DNA from 3 places in the Mesorhizobium sp. DCY119 genome. Region 3 is predicted to be linked to each of the others. Evidence: predicted binding sites of a transcription regulator. Region 3 holds the regulator's gene; each other region holds the start of a gene.
The links. Region 3 encodes PhoB, which activates phosphate uptake and scavenging genes when phosphate is short. Its sites were predicted from a motif close to TGTCATNNANCTGTCAT; they were not measured.
Positions count from the first base shown of each region.

Region 1: DZG07_RS12330 (UDP-2,3-diacylglucosamine diphosphatase) is a predicted target of PhoB. The motif match lies at 5,495-5,511, and genes of this name have one in related genera.
Region 2: DZG07_RS04760 (esterase-like activity of phytase family protein) is a predicted target of PhoB. The motif match lies at 3,175-3,191, and genes of this name have one in related genera.

Region 1 covers NZ_CP031834.1:2,539,553-2,547,044, forward strand. Annotated here, with positions in the region: gene gltX (glutamate--tRNA ligase) at 1-886, shown strand, start outside; gene DZG07_RS12315 (DUF2865 domain-containing protein) at 804-2,018, opposite strand; gene DZG07_RS12320 (NADP-dependent malic enzyme) at 2,159-4,489, opposite strand; gene DZG07_RS12325 (SDR family oxidoreductase) at 4,655-5,434, opposite strand; gene DZG07_RS12330 (UDP-2,3-diacylglucosamine diphosphatase) at 5,556-6,377, shown strand; gene DZG07_RS12335 (MFS transporter) at 6,707-7,492, shown strand, end outside.
Region 2 covers NZ_CP031834.1:1,000,318-1,007,809, forward strand. Annotated here, with positions in the region: gene DZG07_RS04735 (TetR/AcrR family transcriptional regulator) at 1-85, shown strand, start outside; gene DZG07_RS04740 (class I SAM-dependent methyltransferase) at 98-790, opposite strand; gene DZG07_RS04745 (hypothetical protein) at 1,036-1,332, shown strand; gene DZG07_RS04750 (hypothetical protein) at 1,449-2,186, shown strand; gene DZG07_RS04755 (DUF1013 domain-containing protein) at 2,330-3,031, opposite strand; gene DZG07_RS04760 (esterase-like activity of phytase family protein) at 3,263-5,464, shown strand; gene DZG07_RS04765 (DUF1127 domain-containing protein) at 5,628-5,768, opposite strand; gene DZG07_RS04770 (GGDEF domain-containing protein) at 6,016-7,311, shown strand.
Region 3 covers NZ_CP031834.1:1,130,035-1,137,526, forward strand. Annotated here, with positions in the region: gene pstA (phosphate ABC transporter permease PstA) at 1-563, shown strand, start outside; gene pstB (phosphate ABC transporter ATP-binding protein PstB) at 578-1,402, shown strand; gene phoU (phosphate signaling complex protein PhoU) at 1,436-2,143, shown strand; gene phoB (phosphate regulon transcriptional regulator PhoB) at 2,265-2,954, shown strand; gene DZG07_RS05490 (ROK family protein) at 2,973-4,214, opposite strand; gene xylF (D-xylose ABC transporter substrate-binding protein) at 4,492-5,535, shown strand; gene DZG07_RS05500 (sugar ABC transporter permease) at 5,728-7,047, shown strand; gene DZG07_RS05505 (ATP-binding cassette domain-containing protein) at 7,064-7,492, shown strand, end outside.

The DNA.
Region 1 (7,492 bases), 1.4 Mb from region 3:
CCAGTGGGATGACGTGGTGCGCGGCGAAGAAACCGTCGATCTCGCTTCTCTTTCGGACCCGGTTCTGGTGCGTGAGGACGGCACATATCTCTATACGCTACCGTCCGTCGTCGACGATATCGACATGGGCGTGACCCATGTCATCCGCGGCGACGACCATGTCACCAATACAGGTGTGCAGATTGCGCTGTTCAAGGGGCTTGGCGCCGAGCCGCCGGCATTCGGGCACCATAATCTTTTGACGACGAGCACAGGCGAGGGGCTTTCGAAGCGCACCGGCGCGCTTTCGATCAGCAGCCTGCGCGAATCCGGTCTGGAGCCAATGGCGGTTGCCTCGCTTGCGGTTCTGATCGGCACGTCGGAGAACGTGACCGCCGTGCCCCATATGTCCGAGCTTGCAGAGCGGTTTGATCCGGCAGCCACGTCGAAGTCCGCGTCGAAATTCGACCCCGCTGAGCTCATCGTGCTCAATCGCGCGCTGCTTCATCAGCTGCCGTTCAACGAAGCGCAGGATCGACTTTCGGCGCTCGGCGTTTCCGGAGAAAAGGCCGAGCCTTTCTGGCTTGCCGTGCGCGGAAATCTTGAGAAGCTGGCGGATGCCGTCACCTGGTGGCGCATCGTCAATCAGGGCCCGGAAGAGCCCGTCGAACTCTCGGACAAGGACCGTGAATTCGTGAACCAGGCTTTCGACATGCTCCCCGAAGAGCCTTGGGACGGGTCGACCTGGAAGGCTTGGACCGGTGCCGTAAAAGAAGAAACCAAGCGCAAGGGCAAGACGTTGTTCATGCCTTTGCGGCTGGCGCTTACGGGACTTGCCTCTGGGCCGGAGCTCGCAGATTTATTGCCCCTTCTGGATCAGGCAAAAATACAGGCCCGACGACCCTGACCCTGCGGTTGGGGTCCAGCGGTGCTGCCTCGGACGGCTTTGTTTCTTCAGGTGTCGAAGTTTCCGATCCCAGCTTTTGAATGGAGCTTGCGTGGGTTTCCTGCACGGCAGGTGGCTCGACGGGCATGATCGATGGAGACGCGCTAGGTTCGGTCGAGGAGGTCGCCTCGCTTGACGGTGGCGGGTTTCCGGCAATCACCTCGAAATTCTTAGGCGCGTTGCAGCTGCAGCCTTCCGGCTTCGGTAGGCTTTCGCGCTTGTAGAGATAAGCAGCCGGCATCTCGGAATACGGCTTGCCGTTGACTGCGGAAACCATATCGGCCGACTCGTCGGTGATCTCGGGTGCCTCTTCGCCTTCCTTGACCTCCTGCACTGCCACAGGGCTGCTTTGATGGAAGAAGACCTGCATTTCGGCGCCCGGACACATCGCCTGGCAATTCTGCTGGTCGCGGGCGAATTCGCGCTTCGATGACGCAAACGACATCGGGAAATAATATCCGTCGCATGTGCGCACACAGACGGTTCGATACTGGCCGCTCGGCGTTTGCATGCCAGATGCTTGACTGGGCTTGGCGACCTGCCTGGCGGTACGCACTGGAGCGTTGTCGATTGTCTCGCGCCGCTCGACGGTCTCAACCTTTGGCTGCACGACCAGATAGTTGCCTCTATCCGAATTGTCCGTGCCAGGAGCAAATGGTTGACGCGCAACTACTTGATTGCGGCAGCCATTGGCATTGAGAGAAGCGAGGATGGTCACCCGCGACCTTCCGCCGCCACGTCCGGCAGACTGATCGCGCCTGCGCTGAAGTGTGTCGAGGTTGCGCTCCATCTTCTGGACGTTTGCGTTGATCCTGGCGCATTGCTGCACATTGCTGCCAAACAGGGAAAAACCGCAGCCGGCGGCGCGCGCATTGCTCTTCGCGGCAGCAAGCTGCTGACGTTGTTTGCTCAGGGCTGCATCGTATCTGCGAAATTGTGCAGAGCCGCCACCGCCTGAACCAGCGGACGCAAGCTCGGCCTCGAGCTGACGGCAAACGCGGGAACTGGCGGCCATCGCCGAAGTTGTGAAAAGGATCGAAGCCAAAGCGAACAGCGTCGCCAATGCACGTGCCAAACCGTTCAACCCGGCCATCAGGTGCCCCCCGAACGTTCGCTATGCCTGATCAAAGATTCCGCCGCTGATCAGGCGTCACTCCGTTACCACATATGAGGTTAACTGTTTATTTGCGTTTGGACAGTTGACCTTTTCGTGATCGCTTTAGTTGATGGCTTTCAACCTGCCTTGGCTATCGTTGCCTGAGCCTTTTGCGCTGCTTCCACCACTGCAAGCGCGGTCATGTTCACCACGCCGCGCGAGGTCACCGACGGCGTCAGGATATGCGCGGGTTGCTCGGTGCCGAGCAGGATCGGCCCGACATGCAGGGCGTCCGTCATCTGCTTCACCGTGGTCAGCGCGATGTTTGCGGAGTCGAGATTGGGGAAGACAAGGAGATTGGCTTCGCCCTTGAGCGTGGAATGCGGATAGACGCGTTGCCGCAAATGTTCCGACAAAGCGGAGTCGGCGTGCATTTCACCGTCGCTCTGCAGGTCGGGCGCGATCCTCTTCAGGATCGCTGCTGCCTCGCGCATCTTCAGTGCGCTCGGAGAATCGCGCGAGCCAAAATTCGAGTGCGACAGCAGTGCCGCCTTGGGCTCGATGCCGAAGCGGCGGATTTCCTCGGCCGCCAGTATGGTCATCTCGGCGATTTCCTCAGCGGTGGGATCAACCGTCACATAGGTATCGGTGAAGAAGGTAACGCCACGGCTCGAAATCAGCATCGACAGTGTGGAGAGATCACGGTCGCTGACGCCGGCGCGCGGTCCGATGATCAGTGTCACATTGCGCAAATGACGGGCAAATCGCCCTTCGAGGCCGCAGATCATGGCGTCGGCATCGCCGCGCCGCATGGCAAGTGCCGCGATGACCGTCGTATCCGTTCGGACCATGGTGCGCGCAGCTTCCTGGGTCACGCCGCGCCGGCCGGTGAGCTCGATCAGCTGATCGACATAGTCGCGGTAGCGCGGATCGTCCTCGGGGTTGATCAGTTCGAAATCCGTGCCGGGGCGAATGCGCAAGCCGTAGCGCCGCAACCGGACATCGATGACATTCGGGCGGCCAATAAGGATCGGCTCGGCAATGCCTTCCTCAAGCACCACCTGTGCGGCGCGCAGCACGCGCTCGTCTTCGCCGTCGGCATAGATGACGCGTTTGGCCGTCGACATCTTCGCAGTGGAAAACACCGGTTTCATGACAAGGCCGGAGCGGAAGACGAAGCGGTTGAGCCGGTCGATATAGGCCGGAAAATCGGTAATGGGTCGCGTTGCAACCCCGGTGTCGCAGGCAGCCTTTGCAACCGCCGGTGCGATTCTCAGGATCAGGCGCGGATCGAACGGCGAGGGGATCAGAAAATCGGGTCCGAAGACCGGCGTCTCGCCGGAATATGCACGCGCTGCGACGTCTGACGGTTCCTCGCGGGCAAGGGCTGCGATGGCGCGGACGGCGGCCATCTTCATGTTTTCATTGATAGCGCTGGCGCCGCAGTCGAGTGCACCGCGGAAGATGTAAGGAAAGCACAGTACGTTGTTGACCTGATTGGGGAAATCCGACCGACCGGTGCAGATCATGGCGTCCGGCCGCGCCGCGCGAGCGACTTCCGGCATGATCTCCGGCGTGGGGTTGGCAAGTGCCAGGACAAGCGGCTTGTCCGCCATGTGCTTCAGCAGTTCAGGCTTCAGAACGCCTGCAGCAGAGAGGCCGAGGAATACGTCCGCGCCGCCGATGACATCCTCAAGCGTGCGCGCATTGGTGTCCTTCACATAGGGGTCTTTCCAGCGGTCCATCTCGTCCAGCCGCCCCTTGTAGGCAACGCCGAAACGGTCGGTGACCCAGATGTTTTCCACCTTGGCGCCAAGCGAAACCAGGAGGTTGAGGCAGGCAAGCGCTGCCGCACCAGCACCCGACGTGACGATCTTGATGTCCTCGATCTTTTTGCCGGCGAATTCGAGACCGTTCAGCACCGCTGCCGCAACGATGATCGCGGTGCCGTGCTGGTCGTCGTGGAAGACCGGGATTTTCATCCTAGCCTTCAAACGCTCCTCCACCTCGAAGCACTCGGGAGCCTTGATGTCTTCGAGGTTGATGCCGCCGAAAGTCGGCTCAAGTGCCGAAATGGTCTCGACCATGCGGTCGATCTCAGGCGCGTCGATCTCGATGTCGAACACATCGATGCCGGCGAATTTCTTGAACAGGACGGCCTTGCCTTCCATCACCGGCTTGGAGGCGAGGGGACCGATATTGCCCAGGCCGAGCACGGCAGTGCCGTTCGAGACCACGCCGACCAGATTGGCGCGCGCGGTATAGTCCGCAGCCGTTGCGGGATCGTCCCTGATCGCGAGGCACGGTGCGGCGACGCCTGGCGAATAGGCCAGCGCCAGGTCGCGCTGATTGCCTAGGGGCTTGGTTGCCTGGATCTCCAGCTTTCCCGGCACCGGGTATTTATGGAAATACAGCGCCGCCTCTTCGAAATCGGAACGCGCCGCATCGTTGTTTTTTTCGTTGTCCATGGTTGCGGTTTAACCCCGTATTCGATCGTTTCGACTGTGTTTTATCATGCGATTCCGGTTTTTCGAGGCGGTCCGTGAACGAAAATAACTGGAATCGGGAAGATCCCATGATTCCAGTTACTTGCCGTCAGAATCTCGCGAAATGAATCGGCTGGTGAATTCCCCCTAGAAGGCGCTCACATAGAGCCCGCCATCGACGGGTATGTTCTGCCCGGTGAGATAACCCGCGTGAACCGAGCAGAGAAAGGCGCAGATCTGGCCGAACTCTTCCGGCGTGCCGAGGCGTTTGGCCGGAACGTCGGCGCTGATACGCGTCTTGCGCTCACGTGATGCTTCGGGCGACTCGACGCTGCCTGGCTCGTGCGGGCCACGAAGCCGGTCTGTGTCGAGCTTGCCCGGAAGCATGTTGTTGATGGTCACGTTGCGGTCGGCAACCGTGCGGGCAACGCCAGCCAGGAACGATGTCAGGCCGGCACGCGCGCCCGACGACAGATCAAGGCCGGGAATCGGCACATAGACCGACAGCGACGTGATGTTGACGATACGGCCGAAACCGCGCTCGGCCATGCCCCCGACCACGGACTGGATGAGCTCGATCGGCGTGATCATGTTGTTGACGACGCCGTCGAGCATTTTCTGCCGGTCGAGTTCCTTGAAGTCGCGGAAGGGCGGCCCGCCATTGTTGTTGACCAGAATGTCGGGTGCGGGGGCTGCCGCCAGCAATTGCTTCTGAACCTCCGGGTCGGAAACGCTGCCCGGAACTTCGATAACCTTCACGCCAAAGCGGTCGCGAATCTCCTGCGCGGTTTTTGCCAGGATCGCCGCGTCGCGTCCGTTGACGACAAGATCGCAGCCGGCTTCCGCCAAGGCGATAGCGCAGCCGCGTCCCAACCCGCGACTTGATGCGCAGACGATCGCTGTCTTTCCCCGAATGCCGAGATCCATGATGTGCTTTCTCCGATTTGCAGGCGGCCAACCTATCGCGCCGGTGACGCAGACCGCAACCGTCATACGCCTGTTGCATGAATCGGGGCATAGGCTGCGCGACAGCAACGGAACAGAACCCATGTCCGGCGAAGCACCTCGCGCATTCCGCACCCTGTTCATTTCTGACGTCCATCTGGGCTCCAAGCCGGCCAAGGCTGAGTTCCTGATCGATTTCCTGCGCCATCACGAGGCGGAGACCATCTATCTCGTTGGCGACATCGTCGACGGCTGGCGGCTGCGCCGGTCGTGGCACTGGCCGCAGACCCACAATGATGTCGTCCAGAAACTGCTGCGGCAGGCCCGCAAGGGTACCAACATCATCTACATCGCCGGAAACCACGACGAGTTCCTGCGCATGTTCCAGGGCGTGCATTTTGGCGGCATCGTCGTTGCCGACCGCGCCATTCACGAGGCTGCGGACGGCAAGCGCTATCTCGTCATTCACGGCGACCAGTTCGACACGATCGTTCACAATGCCCGCTGGCTCGCCTATCTCGGCGACAAGGCCTACGACATGGCCATCATCGTCAACCGGGTCGTCTCGCGGGCGCGGCGTCTGTTCGGCATGCCGTACTGGTCGTTCTCGTCCTGGGCCAAGGTCAAGGTCAAGAAGGCGGTGAATTTCATCGGCGCCTTCCAGGACGTCCTGACCGAGGAAGCGCGCCGTTCGGATGTCGATGGCGTCATCTGTGGTCATATCCATCACGCGGTGATCGAGGATTTCGGCGACGTGCGGTACATCAATACGGGCGATTGGGTTGAAAGCTGCACAGCGGTGGTGGAGCATTTCGACGGTTCGATGGAAATCCTGTGGTGGCCGCAGGTTCAGGCAAAAGCTCCGGCCGCCGAAACAACTTTTGTGCCGACGGTAATCGAAGGCGGCGGCGTCAAGGCAGCCTGACGGGCAATCGACCATGTTTAGAGATCTGGCAGACGGGCGCCGCAAGCGCGCCGAAGGCTTGCCACTGCATGCTCCGGCGTCATCGATGACGCCGCAACCGGCAAGCAGGCGCGCCATGCGACTTGGCGTGCTCGGCAATCATCAGGGCCACCAGCCGGCAGTGCGGAACGCTGCAGCGCAGCCAATGGTTTTGCCGCGGAGCCATAAGCGCCTGGCGCAGGAAATGGCTGGACCAGGACGTTTCGCAGCCATCCTCACCGTGTTAAGTGAGCCAGCTACGCGGCTGAATCTTTTCGCATGAGTCGCGCTACCTGGACTGCGCGCCCTCAATGTCATTGCCGCCGCTCTCGCCTGAACAGCTCGTCAAGCCGCGTCATTTCGAACTGCGCATTTCGCTGATCTTTGCGGCTCTTTTCATTCCGCAGGGCGTGCATCTTCCTTATTTCCCGTTGTGGCTGGAGGCAAAAGGCTTCGACGCGGAGAAGATCGCCATCATCCTTGCCGCACCGATGTTCCTGCGCGTCGTCACCACGCCGTTCATCTCGGCCATGGCCGATGAGGCGAAGGATCGCGCCAATGTGCTGATCGTGATGGTTGCGGCGGCGCTGCTGATCTCGGCGGGCTATTTTTTGCCACCCACCTATGTGACCGTGCTCGGCGTTTCGCTTGCGCTGGCGGTGGCATGGACGCCGCATGCGCCTCTTACCGATTCATTGGCGCTTTCAGGCGTCAGGCGTTTCGGTTCTACCTATGCCAATATGCGAATCTGGGGCTCGGCGGCCTTTCTCGGCGCCAATCTTGCCGGTGGGGCGATCCTGTCGTTTACGGGTGCTGAGGCCGTGCCGGTGATGATTTCCATCGGGTTGGTTGGAATCCTGGCAGTATCGTTCATTGCTCCCCGTATCGGGCGGCCACGGCGCGCATCCCCGCTCTCTGCGGTCGATATTCAGGAATCGGCGCCAAAGCTTCTCAACCGCTATTTCGTGTTCTTCGTCGTTGGAGCCGGCATCATCGTTGCCAGCCACGGCTTTCTCTACAGCTTCATCTCCATTTATTGGAAATCGATCGGCATCAACGACACGGTGATCGGCTTGCTGTGGGCCTCTGCGGTTGTG
Region 2 (7,492 bases), 130 kb from region 3:
GTTTGACCCCAAAGGCGACGTGGCGGCTTTCGTGGAGGAGGGGCTTAGGGGCTTTGTTAGGGCCATCGTCACCGCCAGTCGATGACGATGGCAAGGGCTAGGCGTAGCCCACCCAGCCCCTGAAGCTCAGCCCGGCATAAAACAGGCTGACACCCGAAAACCCCGCCTCGCGCAGCATCGTTTCGTCCTCCTCGGGCGACAGGATGGACAGTTTGGTGCCGATCGCCCGCCGGGCGTTCTCTGCATTGGCAGGGTCGGTTCCGGCAAAAGCGATGTGGCGGTCGATCCATATCGACCGCTCGGGCTCGGCCTGCGGAAAGCTGATATGCGCGACGACGAAGGGCGCGCCCGGCAGCAGGCGGCGATGGATCTGCCTGAGGGTCTCGACGCGTTGCTCGCGAGGCACGAAATGGAGCGTCAGCAGGCAGGCGGCGCCGTCGAACGGCCCCTCTGGTGCTGCGTCGATGTAGCCTTCGTGAAGACGCATGCGGGCAGTGTGCGGTCCCACGATCTGCTCGGCCACCCGCAGCATGTCGGCCGATGGGTCGACGCCATCGAACGTCCAGCCGGAATGATCGTCGGCGAGAGCCTTCAGCTCAAGCCCGCCGCCCGCCCCGAGAACCAGAACACGCCCATTGGTTGGGACGCGCTCCGAAAGCAGCATCGAGGTCATACGATGAAGGCCGGCGAAACCGGGCACCTGACGCGGCGGCCCTTCCGCATAGGAACGCGCATGGGCCGCATCGAAGGCGGCAGCAGCTCTTTGGGAAAAATCGTCGCTTCCATTCATGTAACTTTTATTGTTACATTTCGCATCGCGATGTCAAGCCTCGCTACGGTGGTGGTAGGTTCGGGGCCTGGCTCAAACGGAAATCTGGGGCAGGAATGGGTGAAATCCCGAGCCGTCCTGAGACCCTGGCACCACACGCTCCAACACCGCAAATTTGATCGGTTCGTGATTGTCCCGGCCCCGTCTTCATCACAGTTGAAGCACCATCGAGGCGCATCCTTTGCCTACATCAGGAGGTAAGGACTATGCGTATGGCCTTGCTACTTTCACTGGGGCTGTTGTTGGCCCCGCTGGCGGGCTGCGTGACGGAAGACACCGGCTATTACGGACCGGGTTATGCCGCCTACGCGCCGCTGGGCTATTATGACGGCTATGACGGGTTCGCGTTCGACGGCGGAGGCCGTTGCGGTTGGCGCTGCCATCGCCTGCCACCGCCGCATCATCATGGCTCGGGGTTCCCCGGCCATCCGTTCCAGGCCTTTTCGGCGGGCGGCTTCCACAGCGTCGGCCGCATACCGATGCTGCCGGAGGCGCGCCGTTAGAACAGCGGACCGGAAGGTGCACGGCGGTCCATGCGATCGCCGCGCGGTTTTCGGAACGCGGCGAATCGGACATGCTGTGCCGACCCTGATGGAAATCGCGGATCGGCATGATCTGAATGAAAAACTGGTTTAGAAACTTGCTCGGGCGTACTCCGGTTGATCCCGAAACCCTGCGTGGGCAACAGAGTGACTGGATCAAGCAAAAGTTCGTGGAGTGGCAGGCGGCGTGGCACGATGCGTTCGACAAGGATGCGGCGCTGCGTGCGGCCGGGGAATTTGAGCGTCCCGATCCGCTTCCGAGTGAGGTTCAGACAGACTACCGGCTGATTTTCGGCATCGCTCGGGCGCAGCCCGAGACGCGACGGGTTTGCTTTGCTCTCTTTCCGAACGGAGCGGAGATGTTGCGGCGCTTCGAGAGTTACCTTGCCGGCCCCTCCACGTCGCTCACAGAAGGAGCGGCCCGCGATCTGGTGGCCGAGATTGCAAGACATATCGACAAGGCCGATCCCAACGAACAGGTTGCTTGGTCAAAGATCGAAATTGTGGACACCAACGCTCCCCATGCTCAAGAGGTTCTGGCCCGGACCGAGGCGATATCTATTCTGTTCGAGGGAAACTTGCTGAACCCTGTTCCCGAGAAGGAACTGCCCGCCATTGCCGCCCAACTGTTTCTGACTGAACCGCTCTACAGTTCAGCAGGCAATTGCTATGAGCTGCGCGACTGGGTGACCGCTGCCATGTTCGATGCGCGCCGCGACAATATCTATGAGCTGACCTACCGGCTTTGGCATGCGGGCTGGCGGCTTCATCTCGCGGAAAATGGCGTCGTTCTGGCTTGTAACCGCACGGATTGACGCCGTAGCTCTCCCGTTGAAAACGATGCTTTGCGTCTGATGCTGGCTGTGTTGCAAACCGGATTTTGCGACCATGGGTTTGGCCTGCCCGGTGTCCAAGTCAGGCCAATAAAAAAAGCCCGCTCGAAGCGGGCTTTTAAGGATCAGGGACGGTCGTCTTCGTCCTCGTCGGGGGTCTTCGACTTCAGCGCCGAAAGCTTGGCGAAGACGGCGTTGGCGTCGAGTTCCTTGTCCTCGTCGGCCACGGCTTCGATCTTCGGCTCCAGCCTTTCGGTCATGGATGCCGGCAGCAGCGTGTCGCCGGACGGTGCGGCAGCCGGGCGTCCGCTCGAGGCGCGCTGCACTTCAATGTCGAGGTCGATCTGCGAGCACAGGCCCAGCGTCACCGGGTCCATCGGCTGCAGGCTGGCGGAGTTCCAGTGCTTGCGCTCGCGGATCTGCTCGATAGTCGCCTTGGTGGTGCCGACGAGGCGAGAGATCTGCGCGTCCTTCAGCTCGGGATGGTTGCGCACCAGCCACAAAATGGCGTTGGGGCGGTCCTGGCGCTTGGACAGCGGCGTGTAGCGCGGGCCCTTGCGCTTGCTCTCGGGCACCCGCACCTTCGGCTCGGAAAGCTTCAGGCGATGGTTGCCGTCCTTCTCGCCGCGGGCGATTTCCTCGCGGGTGAGCTGGCCGGTCATGATCGGGTCCATGCCCTTGATGCCCTGCGCGGACTCGCCGTCGGCGATCGCCTTCACTTCCAGCGGGTGCAGGCCGCAGAACTGGGCGATCTGCTCGAAGGAAAGCGCTGTATTGTCGACCAGCCAGACTGCGGTCGCCTTGGGCATCAGAAGCGTGTTGGCCATCAGATAATATCCTCTCGTTCGCCCGCGTCCCTTGTGCGCGGGCGGTGGTTCAGACCACCGGAATTGGGAAATTCGAGGCGTATATAACCTTGTTCGTGGCCGGGAGCAAGAAAACTTCGCATCGGGCCGCGATGACGGTTCGTTGTCATCGAACTGTCACCTGTCCGTCATCGCAGTGAAATATCGATCGCCCAAAGCAGCATGGAACTCAGCAACCAGGAGAGGTTCATGATGCCCCGTCACTCCCGCCTTTTGATACTCACAGCGGCCCTTGCCGCGTCGGTCGCGCTGCCGGCCCATGCCGACAGTTTCTTCAACCGCGTCGCATCCTTCCCGGTCGCCTCGAACCTGCCTTCCGACATTGACCAGAAGTCGCCGACCTCGTCCGAAATCATCAAGGCGAGCGAAGACGGCAAGACACTGGTCTATTCCGACAGCCCGCTCGGCGCGGTCGGTTTCATCGACATTTCCGACGCCAAGGCGCCGAAGGCCGGCGGCATCGTCAAGATCGAGGGTGAGCCGACCTCCGTCGTCTTTGCCGGCACGAAAGTATTGGCCGGCGTCAACACGTCGGAGAGCAAGGCCAAGCCTTCGGGCAACCTCACCGTCATCGACGCCGCCACCAGGAAGATCGAAGCCACCTGCGATCTCGGCGGCCAGCCCGATTCCGTCGCCGTCAGCAAGGATGGCAAGTTCGCGGCCATCGCCATCGAGAACGAGCGCGACGAGGACCTGAATGACGGCGAGCTGCCGCAGCTTCCCGCAGGCTTCCTCAAGATCGTTTCGCTGAAGGACGGCACGCCCGACTGCGCCACCATCAAGACCGTCGAGATGACCGGCCTGTCGGAAATCGCCTCGGAAGACCCGGAGCCGGAATTCGTCGACTTCAACGACGCCAATGAAATCGCCGTCACGCTGCAGGAAAACAACCACATCGCCATCGTCAATGCCGAAACCGGCAAGGTCACGGCGCATTTCTCCGCCGGCTCGGTCGACCTCGAAGGCGTCGACACCAAGAACGACGGCGCGCTGAACTTCACCGGCAGCATGAAGGGCGTGGCCCGCGAGCCGGACGCGATCAAGTGGCTCGACAACGACCGTTTCGTCAGCGCCAATGAAGGCGACTACAAGGGCGGTTCGCGCTCCTTCACCATCTTCGACAAGACCGGCAAGGTGCTCTACGAATCCGGCCCGTCGCTCGAAATGAAGATCGCCGCCGCCGGCCATTACCCGGAAAAGCGCAACAAGAAGGGCGTCGAGCTGGAAGGCGCTGAAGTCGCCAAGTTCGGCGACACACAGTACATCTTCATCGCCAGCGAACGCGCTTCGATGATCGCCGTCTACAAGGACACCGGCGCCGAGCCGGAATTCGTCCAGCTGCTGCCCTCGGGCATCGGCCCGGAGGGTCTGGTCGCCATCCCCTCGCGCAACCTGCTCGTCACCGCCAACGAGACCGACCTGGTCGAAGACGGCGGCGTGCGCTCGCATGTCATGGTCTATGAGATGGGCGAAGGCCCGGCCGCCTATCCGATGATCGTCTCCAACACTGCCGAAGACGGCAAGCCGATCGGCTGGGGCGCTCTCTCCGGCCTCGCCGCCGACCCCAAGGAAGCCGGCAAGCTCTATGCCGTGTCGGACTCGGTCTACCGCTCGCAGCCGTCGATCTTCACCATCGATGCCACCAAGACGCCTGCCGTCATCACCGGCAAGCTGGTCGTGACCCGCGACGGCGCGCCTGCCCAGAAGCTCGACATCGAAGGCATCGCTTCCGATGGCGACGACGGTTTCTGGCTGGCCTCCGAAGGCGACGCCGCCAAGCTGACGGCGAATGCCATCTACAAGGTCAACGCCAAGGGCGAGATCAAGCAGGAGATCCCGCTTCCGGCCGAACTCATCGGCAAGGATGGCCGCTTCGGTTATGAAGGCATCACCACCATCGGCGAAGGCGACGACCTGACGCTGGTCATGGCCGTGCAGCGCGAATGGGCCGACGATCCGAAGGGTCAGGTCAAGCTGCTCGCCTATAAGCCGAAAGCCAAGGAATGGTCAGGCGTGCGCTATCCGCTCGAAAAGACCGAAAAAGGCTGGGTCGGCCTGTCGGAAATCACCGCCCATGACGGCAAGCTCTACATCATCGAGCGCGACAATCTCATCGGCACCGAAGCCAAGCTGAAGAGCATCCAGTCCGTCTCGCTCGACGCCTTCAAGCCGGCGAAGCTCGACGGCGAACTGCCGCTGGTCGAAAAAACGCTGGTGCGCGACCTCGTGCCGGACCTGAAGGCCGCCACCAATGGCTATGTCGTCGACAAGGTCGAAGGCTTCACCATCGACGCCAATGGCGACGCCTATGTCGTCACCGACAATGACGGTGTCGACGACTCGTCGGGCGAAACCCTGTTCCTCCGCCTCGGCAACATCGCTGCCATCAACTGATCGCGCGGAAATTTAGCCGGTAAACGAAACGGCCGTGGCGAAAGCTGCGGCCGTTTTGTTTTAGATTGGCTCAAAACGACAAAACCCGCCGGACAAGGTCCAGCGGGCTCGGAACCGGCGGGATGAACTATCCCAAACTGGCCGGCTCTGCTTTCAATCGACTTTAGATCGAGGTGCGGGCGATGCTTGCGATGTTGCCGCGGTTGATGCCCAGGTCGCCAAGCTGGCGATCGGTGAGACGATTCAGTTCGCGGACGGTTTCGCTGTAGCGGCGCCAGTTACGGAAAGTGCGGATCGGGTTCATGGTAGCCTCCATTGTTTCGGTAACCTATAGATGGGAATGCCCTTATCCGACTTGAACAGACGCTTTTGCATGGCGGGAATGCATTTATTGCATTGCAACATAAATCTCTGGTAACAGGTCCCGACCCTAAACTCGGTTGCGGCCATTTTTATTTGCCTTGCACCAAAGAAAGGGCGGATTAACCATTAATCGTCACAAAGAACAGTGGTTTGGACGCTGACCGCGTCTTGAGTTTGGGTGGGTGGACGTGGCGAATAGTCTTTTGCTGCTGACTGAGGCAGTGCTTTATTTCGGTGTCATGGCCTGCCTGTTTCGCCTGCGGGCCCGCGTCGGCCTCGGCCTGTTCGTCTGCGCGCTCGGCGTCATGCATTTCCTCGAGACCTATCTCGCCAGCGTCTTCTACATCGAGCTGCCCTTCGGCATGGTTTCGCCCGGCTCCACGGTGATGTTTTCCGGCAAGCTGGTGATGATCCTGCTTCTCTACATGAAGGAAGACGCCGCCACCGTCAGGCAGCCGATCTACGGCCTTCTCGTCGGCAATTTCCTGATGGTCGGTCTCGGCCTCATCCTGCGCCAGCATCAGGTGGTCGATCTCCCCAACGGGCAGTCGCCCGACATCGGTTTCCTCGACGAGATGGGCTGGCTGATGGTCTGGGGCACGACGCTGCTCTATATCGACGCCATCGCCATCATCCTTCTTTACGAGCGGCTCGGGCGCAGCCTCGGCCAGCATCTGTTCGCGCGCATCGCCGCCAGCGTCTGCCTCGTGCTCACCTTCGACCAGATCGGCTTCTATTCAGTGCTGCACATCGTCACCGGCGCGCCGCCCTCGGTGCTGCTCGGCGGCTGGATCGCCAAGATGTGCGCCGGCCTCGTCTTCAGCGCCATGACGGTCGGCTATCTGCGCTGGTTCGAGCGGCCCAGCCTGCGGCCGCAGCGCGGCCTCACCGACGTCTTCGAGACGCTGACCTATCGCGAGCGCTACGAAAAGCTCGTCGAGTTCGCCGGCCGTGACAGCCTCACCGGCCTTCTTCACCGCGGCCGCTTCGAGACCATGGGCGAGCAGGCGGTGACGGTAAGCGTCAAGACCGGTACGCCACTGACGCTGCTGATCGTCGATGTCGACCACTTCAAATCCATCAATGACCGCTTCGGCCATGCCGAGGGCGACCGCGTGCTGAAATGGATCGCCGAGAACCTGACGGTTGCGGTGCGCGCGCAGGATCATGTCTTCCGAATCGGCGGCGAGGAATTCGCCATCCTGTGCCCGCTGCCGCACAATGTCGCCCGTCTGCTCGGCGAAAACATCCGCCAGTCGATCCGCGCTGCGAGCGAAACAGGTCCCGTCAGCCTCACCGTCAGCATCGGGGTTGCCACGGTCGACGTTGCCAGGGCGAGCCTCGCCGAACTCTTCGCGGCAGCCGACAAGCGCCTCTACATGGCCAAGGATGCCGGCCGCGACCGGGTGATGGGCGATGTTGCCGAAGAGGCAGCGCCGTCTGGGGCGGCGCGTGCGCCTTCGGCCGGGTCTGCGGCGGGGTAGGGGTGTCATTTTCGCGCTCTGCGCATATCCCCCCTCTCCGTCGCGCTTCGCGCGCCACCTCTCCCCCATTTCATGGGGGCGAGGAATCCAGGTCCTGAAGCGTCGTGGCCTAACAGAATCCAGGTTCCTCGCCCCATGAAATGGGGAGAGGTGGCTCGGCGAAGCCGAGACGGAGAGGGGG
Region 3 (7,492 bases):
GCCGCCTGACCGACCTGATCGAGGTCAACATCAACAATCTGGCCGCGGTGCCGTCGATCGTCTTTGGCCTGCTCGGTCTGTCGGTGTTCATCAACTTCCTCGGCCTGCCGCGTTCGGCGGCCTTTGTCGGCGGCCTCGTGCTGACGCTGATGACCCTGCCGACGATCATCATCGCGACGCGCGCCGCCCTTGCCGCAGTGCCGCCGTCGATCCGCTCGGCAGCGTTGGGTCTCGGCGCATCCAAGATGCAGATGGTGTTCCAGCACATATTGCCGCTGGCTGCCCCCGGCATCCTGACCGGCACCATCATCGGCCTGGCGCGCGCGCTGGGCGAGACGGCGCCGCTGCTCTTGATCGGCATGGTCGCCTTCGTCGCCAATTATCCGACGACGCCTTTCGAGCCGGCGACGGCCTTGCCGGTGCAGATCTACATGTGGGCCAACGAGGCCGAGCGCGCTTTCGTCGAGCGCATGTCGGGCGCCATCATCATCCTGCTCATCTTCCTGATGGCGATGAACATCACCGCGATCGTGCTGCGCCGCCGCTTTGAACGGCGCTGGTAGAAAAGGACCATGTTATGAACATCATGACCGAGAAAGCACTCGAAAGCGCAGTGAGCGATAAAATGAGCGGCACACCCAACGAAATCATCAAGATGCGCGGCAATAAGGTCGGCGTGTTCTACGGCGAAAAGCAGGCGCTGTTCGATGTCGACCTCGACGTGCGCGAGAACCAGGTGACGGCGCTGATCGGCCCTTCGGGCTGCGGCAAGTCGACCTTCCTGCGCTGCCTTAACCGCATGAACGACACCATCGACAGCGCGCGGGTGACCGGCAAGATCACGCTCGACAACGAAGACATCTACGACAAGAACATCGACGTGGTCGAACTGCGCGCCCGCGTCGGCATGGTCTTCCAGAAGCCGAACCCGTTCCCGAAGTCGATCTACGAGAACGTCGCTTACGGCCCGCGCATCCACGGCCTGGCCAAGAAGAAATCCGAACTCGACCATGTCGTCGAGACCAGCCTGAAGAAGGCCGGCCTGTTCAACGAGGTCAAGGACCGCCTGCTCGAACCCGGCACCGGCCTTTCCGGCGGCCAGCAGCAGCGCCTGTGCATCGCGCGCGCGATCGCGGTTTCACCCGAAGTGATCCTGATGGATGAGCCGTGCTCGGCGCTCGATCCGATCGCGACTGCAAGGGTCGAGGAACTGATCGACGAACTGCGCCAGAACTACACGATCGTCATCGTCACCCACTCGATGCAGCAGGCCGCGCGCGTTTCGCAGCGCACGGCGATGTTCCATCTCGGCTATCTCGTCGAAGAAGGTGCGACCGACAAGATGTTCACCAACCCCGACGACAAGCGAACCCAGGACTACATCACCGGCCGCTTCGGCTGACGCGAACACGACGCGGATTGCAAGGACAGCATCATGGGCGAACATACCGTCACCTCTTTCGATGAAGATCTGGGACATATCGACCGTCTCATCCGGGATATGGGCGACCTGGCCGGCTCGATGGTCAGCGCTTCGATCCAGGCGCTGGTCCAGTCGGACAATGCGCTCGGCCAGCGCGTCGTTTCGGACGACGCCATCATGGACGCGCGCCAGCGCGAGCTCGATGAGCGCGCGATCACGCTGATCGCCAAGCGCCAGCCGATGGCGCAGGACCTGCGCGCCGTGGTCGGCGCCATCCGCATGGCCGGCGATCTGGAGCGAATCGGCGACCTTGCCAAGAACATCGCCAAGCGCGTCAGCGCTGTCGGCCAGAGCGCTACGCCGCGCGACCTTGCCCATTCGATCGAGGCGATGTCGGGCATGGTGCTGGATCAGGTTCGGGAGGTGGTCGACCACTATGTGTCGCGTCGGCCTGAAGAGTTGCAGGCGCTGCGCGCCGCCGATGAGAAGATCGACGTCAAATACACCGCCGTGTTCCGCGAGCTCCTGACCTACATGATGGAAGACCCGCGCAACATAACCGCTTGCACACATCTCCTGTTCTGCGCCAAGAATCTGGAGCGTATCGGCGACCATGTCACCAACATTGCCGAAAACGCCTATTATGTGATGACCGGCAAGCAGCTTCCGCTCAATCGGCCGAAGCAGGACGAAACTTCGATGACTGCACCGGCCGCGTGAGGCGGGTCGGCAGCGAAGCTTTAAAAGGGTAAGCTTGTTCCACCGGCGGTGCGAACCCGCCGGACACCATGCGAAAGGCGAGGGGGCTCGAACCGGATCGCGTTAACAGGACGGCAAATTGATGATCGCACCCAAAGTCATGGTGGTCGAAGACGAAGAGCCGCTGGGCGTGCTGCTTCGCTATAATCTCGAATCGGAAGGCTATCAGGTCGAGATCGTGCCGCGCGGCGACGAGGCCGAAATCCGGCTTCAGGAAAACGTACCCGATCTTCTGGTGCTGGACTGGATGCTGCCGGCGGTTTCCGGCATCGAGCTTTGCCGGCGGCTGAGAATGCGCCCCGAAACCGAGCGCCTGCCGATCATCATGCTGACGGCGCGTGGTGAAGAAAGCGACCGCGTGCGCGGGCTTTCCACCGGGGCCGACGACTATCTGGTCAAGCCGTTCTCAACGCCGGAATTCATGGCGCGGGTGAGGGCGCTTTTGCGCCGCGCCAAGCCGGAAGTGCTGTCCAGCGTGCTCAAGGTCGGCGACATCGTGCTCGACCGCGAGGCGCACCGCGTCTATCGCAAGAAGAGCGAGATCAAGCTTGGGCCGACGGAATTCCGCCTGCTCGAATTCATGATGCGCCATCCCGGCCGAGTCTTCTCGCGCAGCCAGCTTCTCGACAATGTCTGGGGCGAGACGATCTATATCGATGAGCGCACGGTGGACGTGCATGTCGGCCGGTTGCGCAAGGCCGTCAACACGGGCCGCATGCCCGATGTCATCCGCACCATTCGCGGCTCGGGCTACGCCATCCGCGAGGACTGAGCGGTTGCCTGACGCTTCTCAGGCAACCTTGTGGCCGGCTGCTGCCGGGCTTGAGCCCGGCGCAAAAATCTCCTGATCGACAAAGGTCAGCGCCTGCATGGTGCTGCCCTCGCGGATGAGTGGTAGCTCGTTCGGCTCTGTATCGAAGGAAATCGCCTTGTTGTGCTGGCCGCCGGCGGTCTTGTCGATCGCTTCGCGCAGCGCCGGCTCGATCAGGTCGAAAGCGGTCGCGCCGATGCCGACGACGGCCACCGGAGCAGGATCGATCAGCGCGAACAGGCTTCCCAAGCCGAAGCCGATCGCTTCGCCGGCCTTGCGGAACGCTTCGCGCTCGGGGCCGGGCCCTGCACGCGCCACATCTGCCAGCATGCGCATGTCGCCATCGCTGATGTCGGCAAGCGGCGCGTCGTCTTCGCTTGCCTGTTTTGCCTTACGCCATATTGCGTAGTTGCCGGCATAGGCTTCGACGCAGCCGCGGCGGCCGCAGCGGCAGAGCGCGCCATCGGGCCGGTGGATCATATGGCCGAACTCGCCGCCGGAGGATTGCGTGCCGGTGAAGAGGTCGCCCTTCAGCACCATGCCCATGCCGATGCCGTGCGAAAGCAGCACGGCGATGAAGTCGTTGTGGTAGCGCTCGGGCTTGCGCCATCTCAGCGCCACCGCGATCATGTTGCAGTCGTTCTCGACGGTCACCGGAATGCCGGTTGCTTCCTCGATGATGTCGGCGAACGCGATGTGGGTATGCGCCGTGATCGGCGTCCACAGCATGGCTCGGGAGGTGGAATCGGTGATGCCCTGCACGGCCATGCCGATGCGCATCACGCGCCGGCCGGCCGATTTACGCAGCGCGATCTGCCGGCGCACCATGGCCACGCATTCGCCGATCAAGCCGTCGCGCGACATGGTTAGCGTTTCAAGCTTGCGCTCTTCCTCGGACACGACCTCACCGGAATAGTCGACGATCGCGACCGAAAGGAAGTTCAGGGAAAGGACGACGGTGACGATTTCGGCGGCATCGGGGTTCAGTTCCAGCGCCACCTGTGGCCGCCCGCGCTTTTGTGACGACGCCTCGGGTCCCTTGGCCTCCAGCAGGATGCCCTCGGCGATGAGGTCCGACGAGATTGCGGAAATGGTCGAGTGGCTGAGGCCGGTCGAGCCGGCGATTTCGGTGCGCGACGGCTGTTGCGCCTGGCGCACGGCGGCAATGACCATGGCGCGGTTGCGCTTGCGCAGATCGTCGTGACGGATCGCGACCGACATGTTTTCGTATTCCTCCCGGGAGCCTGTTCATTCCGCCGAAGCGGAACGGCTCCTGCCTTGTTGTTGGACCGCGATCACTCCTCGGACGAGGGTTCCTGGCCTTTGCAACCGTTGCGAACCATCCCTTCACCAGACAGGCCCGTCAACAGCGGCACAAGGATATTGACAGAACTCTGCGCATGCGTCATTCTTTTTTTCGAGGCTCGAAAAAAAGAGCTTCTGGGTGGGCCCGAGGGCCAAAGTATCGTTGCGCTGTCATGGCGCCAGGGAGGAAATCATGAAGAAGTTTGCAACCGCCATGCTGGCGGGTGTTGCGCTGTCCATGTCGCTGGGCGCTGTTGCGCATGCGAAGGACAAGATCGTCGGCGTGTCGTGGTCGAATTTCCAGGAAGAGCGCTGGAAGACCGACGAAGCCGCGATCAAGGCTGCTCTCGAAGCATCCGGCGACAAGTACATTTCCGCTGACGCGCAGTCGTCGGCTGCCAAGCAGCTCACCGACGTCGAAAGCCTGATCAGCCAGGGCGCCAACGCGCTCATCATCCTGGCACAGGATTCGAGCGCCATCGGACCGGCCGTCGAAAAGGCCGTTGCCGAAGGCATTCCGGTTGTCGGCTATGACCGCCTGATCGAAAACAAGGACGCCTTCTACCTGACCTTCGACAACAAGGAAGTCGGGCGCATGCAGGCCAAGGGCGTGTTCGACGTCAAGCCGGAAGGCAACTACGTCTTCATCAAGGGCTCGGGTTCCGATCCGAACGCGGACTTCCTGTTCGCTGGTGCAATGGAAGTGCTCAAGGACGCGATCGACTCGGGCAAGATCAAGAATGTCGGCGAGGCCTATACCGATGGCTGGCTGCCCGCCAACGCGCAGAAGAACATGGAGCAGTTCCTGACCGCCAACGACAACAAGGTCGATGCAGTCGTTGCCGCCAATGACGGCACTGCCGGCGGCGCGATTGCCGCTCTCGACGCCCAGGGCCTGGCCGGCTCGGTTCCGGTTTCGGGACAGGATGCCGACCATGCAGCACTCAACCGCATCGCGCTTGGCACCCAGACCGTTTCGGTGTGGAAGGACTCGCGCGAACTCGGCAAGACTGCAGCCGAAATCGCCTCGCAGCTCGCTGACGGCACCGCGATGGACAAGATCGCGAACGCCGTGAAGTTCGACGGCGGCCCGAACAAGGTCGAGATGACCTCGGTGTTCCTGAAGCCGGTTCCGGTCACCAAGGACAATCTGAACGTCGTCATCGACGCCGGCTGGGTTTCCAAGGACGTCGTCTGCCAGGGCGTGAAGGCAGGTTCGGTTCCGGCCTGCAACTAAGCCATTCGGCTTGAATAGCGACGCCGCGGTTTGATCAGAGCCGCGGCGTTTTCTTAAGGGCTTTTGCTAGAAGGCCCGATGTTTTGAAACGACGCATGACCCCCTCGGGAAATCGTTCCGGTTTTCAGGGGCATGCGCTAGGATGAAGTCCGGCTATCGGCGAAAGACCGTTAAGGCCGGCGGGAGGAAGTCATGACCGACGTGACAACGAGCGAATCTGCGGATCGGGCTCGAGCATCCGAACTCGGCGCTGTCGCCCGGTTTCTCAAGGCCACAGAACTCGATACCCGCATGCTCGGCATGGTCGGCGCGCTCCTGGTTATCTGGATCGGCTTCCATATCCTGTCGAACGGGCTGTTTCTGACGCCCCGCAACCTGTGGAACCTCTCGGTTCAATCATCATCTGTAGCGGTCATGGCCACCGGCATGGTGCTGGTCATCGTTACGCGCAACATCGACCTTTCCGTCGGCTCTCTGCTCGGTTTCGTCGGCATGATCATGGGCGTTACCCAGGCGGTGTTCCTGCCGCGGGTGATGGGCTTTCCGCTCGGCGACCCGTCCATTTGGGTCATTGCGCTGGCTGCCGGCCTCGTCGTCGGCGTGGTGATCGGCGCCTTCCAGGGCTTTCTCATCGCCTATCTCGGCATTCCGGCCTTCATCGTCACGCTCGGCGGCCTGCTCGTCTGGCGCGGTGCGGCGTGGTGGGTCACCAGCGGCCAAACGGTCGCGCCCATGGATGCAACGTTCCGCCTGATGGGCGGCGGGCCTGAGGGCGCGATCGGTGCGACGTGGAGCTGGGTCATCGGCTTGGTCGCGTGTGCCGCCGTCATCCTGATGCTGCTTTCGGGCCGCCGCCAGCGCAAGCGCTTCAAGTTCCCGCTGCGACCGGTCTGGGCCGAAACGTTCCTTGGCGCTGTTACCTGCGCCGTCATCCTCGGCGCCGTCTGGGTCGCCAATTCCTATCCATGGCCGGCAGGCACGGTGAAGAAATATGCCGAGGCCAACAACATAACCATTCCCGAGGGCGGCCTGTTCATCGCCCATGGCATCGCCATTCCGGTGCTGATGGCGATCGCTGCCGGCATCATCATGACCTTCGTCACAACGCGCACCCGCTTCGGCCGCTACGTCTTCGCCATCGGCGGCAACCCTGAAGCGGCTGAACTCGCCGGCATCAACACGCGCTGGGTAACCATGAAGATCTTCATGGTCATGGGCTTCCTCGCTGCCATCAGCGCCGCGATCTCGACCGCGCGCCTGAACGCGGCGACCAACGCGCAAGGAACGCTCGACGAGCTTCTGGTGATCGCGGCAGCCGTCATCGGCGGTACGTCGCTGGCGGGCGGTGTCGGCACGGTCGCCGGCGCTATGCTGGGTGCTGCGCTGATGCAGTCGCTGCAATCGGGCATGGTGCTGCTTGGCGTCGACACGCCGCTGCAGAATATCGTCGTCGGTTTCGTGCTGGTCGTGGCCGTGTGGCTCGACACGCTCTACCGCCGGCGCGTGCAGTAATCTGGGAGGCAATCATATGGATCAGACAAGCACCCCGCTCGTCGACATGAAGAACATCTCGATCGCCTTCGGCGGCATTCGCGCCGTGGACGATGCGTCGGTCGATCTCCATGCCGGCGAAGTCGTCGCCCTGCTCGGCCACAATGGCGCCGGTAAATCGACGCTCATCAAGATACTGTCGGGCGCCTACAAGCGCGACGGCGGCGCCATCTTCGTCAATGGCGAGGAAGTCTCGATCGGCAACCCGCGCGATGCCAAGAAATACGGCATCGAGACGATCTACCAGACGCTGGCATTGGCCGACAATGTCGATGCCGCCGCCAATCTGTTCCTGGGCCGCGAGCTCAGGACGGCCTGGGGCACGCTCGATGACGTCGCCATGGAAGCCGAGGCACGCAAGGTGATGGGACGGCTCAATCCGCGCTTCCAGCGCTTCAAGGAGCCG